DNA from 2 places in the Geomicrobium sp. JSM 1781026 genome. Region 2 is predicted to be linked to the other one. Evidence: a T-box and tRNA genes for the amino acid it is inferred to sense, from the RefSeq annotation. Region 2 holds a T-box; the other holds one or more tRNA genes.

Region 1 (3,415 bases), on a different contig from region 2:
CTCAGCCATGTGATCTTTAACTTAATTGGTGCGACCGTCGTACTCATATTGCTACAACCATTTACGGCATTAATTGAATGGTTTGAAGCGACGTTGGACTTATCTGCGCCAATGACGATTGCCTTTGCCCACGGAACGTATAACGTGACAAACTTGCTTATGCAAGTCGCATTTATTGGGTTGCTGGCCACCGTTGTGACGAAGCTTATTCCAGGAAAAAATGAAGAGATTGAATATAAAGCGAAGCATCTTGACCCAACCTTTATCCAACGAGCGCCATCGATTGCGCTTGGTCAAGCGAGGGAAGAGACGTTGCGAATGGCGAACTTTGCTGAATCAGGTTTGGATGAAGTATTCGAGTACTTGCATACGAACAATCGCAAAAATGCGGAGCGAACGATACGTTACGAAGAAGCAATTAACAATCTAGACAAGACGATTACAGAGTACCTCATGCAGATTTCCAATCGTTCATTATCTACGGAAGACTCCTTTACGCATACGATGCTTCTGGATACGGTTCGAGATATTGAGCGCATCGGTGACCATATGGAAAACATTATGGAATTGGTTGATTATCAGATTAAAAATAAAGTATCATTATCTGATGAAGCGAAACACGATCTGGATGAAATGTTTGATCTAACGAGACGAACGTTGCAAGATGCGATTTATGCAATGGAGCATCATGATATTGATGCTGCGAAAGCGACCGAAAAGCAAGAAGATGAAATCGATAAGATGGAACGTAAGATGAGAAAGAAACACATTTTACGAATGAATGAAGGTCGTTGTTCAGGATCAGCAGGAATTGTGTTTGTCGATATTGTGAGTAACTTAGAACGAATCGGCGACCATTCCGTGAATATCGCAGAAGCAGTTTTAAACGAAAAATAATTTTAGAGGAGTGAGTGGCATGGATATTTTATGGATTGCGCTTGCGGTCATTATGTTTGCATTGGCGATAATTGGAGTCGTCTACCCAATCATTCCAAGCGCCCCAGCGTATATCTTGTCGCTCATTTTTCTTGCTCTTTACACAGGATTTGACACGTTTAACACCTTCTATTGGGTTGCCCAAGGCATTCTCGTTGTGTTCATGTTCGTCATTGATTTTTTGACGAGTTATTTCGGGGTGACAAAGATTGGTGGATCAAAAGCAGCGGTTTGGGGGAGCATGATCGGGTTAATCGTTGGTCCGTTTATCATCCCTCTCCCTCTTTTTAACTTATTGATTGGCGCTTTTGTTGGAGCAGTACTCGGTGAACTTATTGCTGGAGGCTCTAGCTTAAAGAAACTTTCAAAAGTCGGCCTCGGTTCTCTTCTCGGATTCATCGCGGGTGTGCTCGGGAAGTTTGTACTCATATTTATCGGTGTTGCACTCGTCGCCGTTGGCTGGATTTGGTAGTTTTCCTATGAAAACTATTGCAGACATTTAGTTTCTATGATATATTATCAAATGTCCTTAACAATGGCGGTGTAGCTCAGCTGGCTAGAGCGTACGGTTCATACCCGTGAGGTCGGGGGTTCGATCCCCTCCGCCGCTACCAATTACATAATAGTTCTTATGGCGGCTGTGGCGAAGTGGTTAACGCACCGGATTGTGGTTCCGGCATTCGTGAGTTCGATTCTCATCAGCCGCCCCATTGACTGAGGACCCTTAGCTCAGTTGGTTAGAGCAGACGGCTCATAACCGTCCGGTCGTAGGTTCGAGTCCTACAGGGTCCACCATTCATTCAATGAATCCCCTCGCTAAATGCGAGGTTTTTTTCATTTCAAATGTTTACTGTTGTGAAAAGCAGGGTACGGATAAGTATAGGCAAAGCCTATTCCCTTGCTAAATAAAGTCTGCTTTGCTACTGTAAAAATGAAGCAAGTTGACAGAACGGTTGTCAACGGCTTTTAACAAAACGAGAAATCAACCTAGGAGGCGTTTTATTATGACAAACTATCAACTTCCTGATCTTCCGTATGCGGCGAATGCATTGGAGCCACACATCGATGAGACGACGATGAACATTCACCACGGGAAGCATCACAATACGTATGTGACGAAGCTTAACGATGCTCTTAAAGGCCACGAGCAACTTGCGAGCCAAACGGTTGAAGATCTTGTAACGAACTTAGAAAAAGTTCCAGAAGATATTCGCACAGCTGTCCGTAATAACGGTGGCGGTCACGCGAACCACACGCTTTTCTGGACAATTTTAAGCCCAGAAGGTGGCGGAAAGCCAGCGGGTGAACTTCTATCTGCCATTGAAAACAAATGGGGAACGTTTGATGCATTCCAAGAAGAATTCACGAATACTGCGCTAGGCCGCTTCGGTGCAGGCTGGGCTTGGCTCGTTGTAAATAACGGAAACCTAGAAATTCAAAACACGCTTAACCAAGACTCTCCACTTACAGAAGGAAAGATTCCTGTTCTTGGTATTGACGTTTGGGAGCATGCGTATTACTTGAAATACCAAAACCGCCGTCCAGATTATGTTGCGGCATTCTGGAACGTCGTTAATTGGCCAGAAGTTGCGCGTCGTTATAAAGAAGCGCTATAAGCGAGTGATTTATGTTATAAAGACCTGAAGTAATTACTTCAGGTCTTTTTTTGATCTTAAAAATCGGCTCTACACTAAATGTTGGGGTGGAAAAACAACTGAGGCAAAATAAAATACGCAGGCTCCTTTGTCCTCTATACTTGAATTTGCGGAAACAAGTTATAGACAAGGAGCTGCGTATCCATGCATTTTATCACATCATTCCCGGGACTGGAAACGATGACGGTCACCGACGCTCAAATTATCGAAGACACGTGCCACTTGCACGTGGAAATGGAACGCAAGAAACATCGTTGCCCAGCGTGCGGGGAGAAGACGAACAAGGTTCATGATTACCGACTGCAGAAAATCCAACATTTGAAACTTTTTGAGCGCAATACCTTACTGTGGTACCGGAAACGGCGGTATGTGTGTGCCTGTGGCAAGCGGATTCCGGAAGCGTGCCCAGTGGTGGAGCACGATCAGCGCCACAGCGTGGAGTACATCCAAGCTTTGGGGCTGCGCGTCATACAAGGCAAGAACTTTAAAGACACCGCAAAACAGCTGTTCACCTCTCCAACAACGGCAATGCGACGTTTTGGTCAGCTCGCTCCACGGATGCTGGAAGAAGTGGTGGCGTTGCCAGAAGTGATCGCCATTGATGAGTACAAAGGTGACACGAATGGCGAACGTTTTCAAGTCCTGATTGCCAATGGAGAGACCGGTGTGCCTCTGGATATTCTGCCGAATCGAAAAGCCAAGACCCTTAAGCGCTATCTTCAGGAAAAAGGCGGGGGTGTCAAGATGGTTGTGATGGATAGGAGCCCTTCCTTCAAATCCTCGGTGAACCAAGCCTTGGGTCGTCCGATCATCATTGCCGATCG
Region 2 (3,415 bases):
CGAAGGAAAAGGGGCAAAGTATACACGTGGACGAGGTCCATTTACGTTAATTCACCAGGAAGCGTTTGATACGAAGAGAGAAGCATTACAAGAGGAATGGCGATTAAAACAATTAACGAAGCGCGAGAAAAGGGCGTACATATTAGAAAGAAGGAGGGGTGTTTATGCACCGGGGCACATTATACCTCGTTCCTACACCGATCGGTAATTTAGAAGATATGACGTACAGAGGTGTACGTGTGTTGTCTGAAGTCGATCTCATTTGTGCAGAAGATACGAGACAGACAAGAAAATTGCTCACACATTTCGACATTCCTACACAGACGATTAGTTTACACGAGCATAATGAACATGCTCGTATTCGCGGGTTAATCGAGCAGTTGCAAGCCGGTAAAGATGTGGCCATTGTTAGTGATGCTGGAACACCGCTTGTATCTGATCCAGGGGCGGAATTGGTTGCACAGTGTATTGAAGCAGGAATTGTTATTACTCCTCTTCCTGGAGCTAACGCAGCGCTTACAGCTTTCATTGGATCGGGCCTCGGGGGCGGCGCTTTTTATTTTCATGGATTTTTGCCTCGGAAAAAGAAAGAGATTCGAGAACAACTTGAACATTTACGCCACTTAAAAGTACCGATTATCTTTTATGAGTCTCCTCACCGAATGAATGCGACGCTTGAAACGATGGCAGAAGTTTGGGGAGAAAGAGAAGCGGTCATCGGTCGAGAGCTCACGAAGCGTTATGAAGAGTTTGCTAGAGGTAAGGTGAAAGATCTAGGTCGTGATGAATGGCGAGGTGAGATTTGCTTTGTCGTTGCCGGTGCAGATGAATCGGAACAGGCAGAAACAACCGACTGGTGGGAAGGGCTTTCGATTCGTTTGCATGTGCAAGCCTATGAAGAAAAAGGAATGCAAAAAAATGCAGCGATGAAACAGTGTGCACTTGATCGCAACATCCGCAAGAAAGAAGTGTATAACGACTATCACGGACTTAGCTAACCGGCGTATAGGCTGTTCTATGAGGAGTTTTGGGATGGAAAGCGTCTCAAAAAAGCAAAAATCACACCATACGTATCGAGCCAATAAAAAAGAGCTACCCATCGATTTGGGTAGCTCGACTTATGATATTTATAGAGCGGTTGACTTTGAATTGTCCAAGTACTCTTGAAGCGAACCAATTACTTCGCGTGCCCCGTCCGGGCTAAGTATAATCTTGCCGTCGGCAATTGAGATATTTTCGTCAGAGACTTCGCCTGTGACTTGACAAGTCATATTCGGCTTATATTTCTTTAGAATAATGCGGTCGTGATCCACATAAATTTCTAACGCATCTTTCTCTGCAATATCTAATGTACGTCGTAACTCGATTGGAATTACCACGCGGCCAAGCTCGTCAACCTTGCGAACGATGCCAGTTGATTTCATTGCTTAGAATCTCCTCCTTGCGAGCGCAAATGTATATTTGTGTCACAATTTGACACTTTTTATCTCTATGTGTGCAATCATACCAGTATAGTAAAATCAAGTCAATATAATAATCTTAAAATTCAAATGCGATAAAATGGCTATATCTCAAGTGTTTCTGCATTTTCTGAGACAGCACGAGTGTTTGATATGGTATATGTCTGTTGACTTTAGGGAATCACTGATGTATAATTATCAATTAAGTTTGTGGTTTTTCAACGAATAAACATACCGATGAATGGATGAGTAAACAATAACGAGTGTTCAGAGAGCCGGGTTGCTGGGAACCGGTCACAAACGTATTGTTGAAGATGGTCCGCGAGGTTTTGCATTTTAAGCGTAACGCGTGAGGAATGCACGGTTGACCGACCGTTAGCAGGTGTGTAGCTAATTGTAACTGATTAGCGCTGTTGAGCTTCTCTATCACGAGAAGAAAGCAGGGTGGTACCACGTGAGTCCAACTCTCGTCCCTTCACATAGGGACGGGAGTTTTTTAGATTTGATGAATAGATGGGGGCAAATACAATGAGTAATAAACCAACGTACTATGTGACGACACCGATTTATTATCCGAGTGGAAAGCTTCATATCGGTCATGCGTATACGACTGTAGCCGCTGACACGCTTGCACGTTACAAACGTCTACAAGGCTATGATGTGATGTTTTTGACGGGCACTGACGAACACGGGCAAAAGATTGAAAGAAAAGCGAAAGAAGAAGGGGTTACACCGATTGATTTCGTGGATGAAATTGTCGCAGGCATACGTCAGCTTTGGGACAACCTGGACATTTCTTACGATGATTTCATTCGTACGACCGAAAACCGTCATAAACACTCCGTTCAACAAGTTGTGGAGCAGCTAAAAGATCAAGGTGACATCTATTTGAGCGAATATGAAGGCTGGTACTCTGTGCCTGATGAGACGTACTACACAGAATTGCAGCTGGAAGATCCGGTAAAAGATGAAAATGGCAAAATAATCGGAGGTAAAAGTCCCGATAGCGGGCATCCGGTAGAACTTGTTCGTGAGAAATCGTACTTTTTCAAAATGAGCAATTACGCAGAGCGTCTGCTTCAATATTACGAAGACAATCCAGACTTTATTCAGCCTGAGGCTCGTAAAAATGAAATGATCAACAACTTTATTAAACCAGGTCTTGAAGACCTTGCCATCTCTCGGACAGCATTTTCGTGGGGAGTACCGATTAAAAGCGACCCTGAACACGTCGTGTACGTCTGGATTGACGCATTACTTAACTACATTACAGCGCTTGGTTATGGGACGGACAAAGACGAAGCTTATCACAAGTTTTGGCCAGCAGATGTGCATATTGTCGGGAAGGAAATCGTTCGTTTCCATACCATTTATTGGCCAATCATGTTAATGGCGTTAGACGTGCCATTGCCGAAGAAAGTTTTCAGTCACGGTCATTTACTCATGAAAAATGAAAAGATGTCGAAGTCCAAAGGCAACGTCGTGTATCCCGATGCGCTTATCGAACGTTACGGGCTTGATGCGGTACGTTATTACCTCTTGCGAGAAGTGCCATTCGGTTCAGACGGTGTATTCACGCCAGAAGCTTTCGTTGAGCGGATTAACTATGATTTAGCCAACGACCTTGGCAACTTATTAAATCGAACGGTTGCGATGATTAATAAATACCTTGATGGTGAAATTCCAGAGTATCTAAAAGATGGCACCGGTTATGATGCTTCGTTACTTGATGTGGCTGACGCAACGATCGAAAAAGTGGAAGCGCATATCGAAACGATGGAATTCTCAGTTGCTCTCACCGCCATTTGGCAGTTTATCAGTCGTACGAACAAGTACATTGATGAAACACAACCGTGGATGCTCGCTAAAGAAGAAGGAAGTGAAGAGCTTCGCGCTGTGATGTACCATTTGGCTGAATCGCTACGAATCATTTCTGTTTTGCTCAAGCCGTTCTT

What was found. A T-box is a leader RNA that pairs with one kind of tRNA and senses whether it is charged. The one in region 2 lies ahead of metG (methionine--tRNA ligase), so its partner is inferred to be a tRNA-Met.
Region 1: it encodes a tRNA-Met, which carries the amino acid that the T-box ahead of metG (methionine--tRNA ligase) is inferred to sense. The anticodon was not compared.

Annotation. Positions count from the first base shown of each region.
Region 1 covers NZ_JBHFQF010000012.1:177-3,591, reverse strand. Annotated here, with positions in the region: gene ACE1TF_RS17765 (Na/Pi cotransporter family protein) at 1-897, shown strand, start outside; gene ACE1TF_RS17760 (DUF456 domain-containing protein) at 917-1,408, shown strand; tRNA gene ACE1TF_RS17755 (tRNA-Met) at 1,474-1,550, shown strand; tRNA gene ACE1TF_RS17750 (tRNA-His) at 1,571-1,646, shown strand; tRNA gene ACE1TF_RS17745 (tRNA-Ile) at 1,655-1,731, shown strand; gene ACE1TF_RS17740 (superoxide dismutase) at 1,941-2,552, shown strand; partial or broken gene ACE1TF_RS17735 (ISL3 family transposase) at 2,736-3,415, shown strand, end outside.
Region 2 covers NZ_JBHFQF010000015.1:6,788-10,202, forward strand. Annotated here, with positions in the region: gene ACE1TF_RS18960 (GIY-YIG nuclease family protein) at 1-208, shown strand, start outside; gene rsmI (16S rRNA (cytidine(1402)-2'-O)-methyltransferase) at 165-998, shown strand; gene ACE1TF_RS18970 (transition state genes transcriptional regulator AbrB) at 1,128-1,424, opposite strand; T-box leader at 1,689-1,938, shown strand; gene metG (methionine--tRNA ligase) at 1,989-3,415, shown strand, end outside.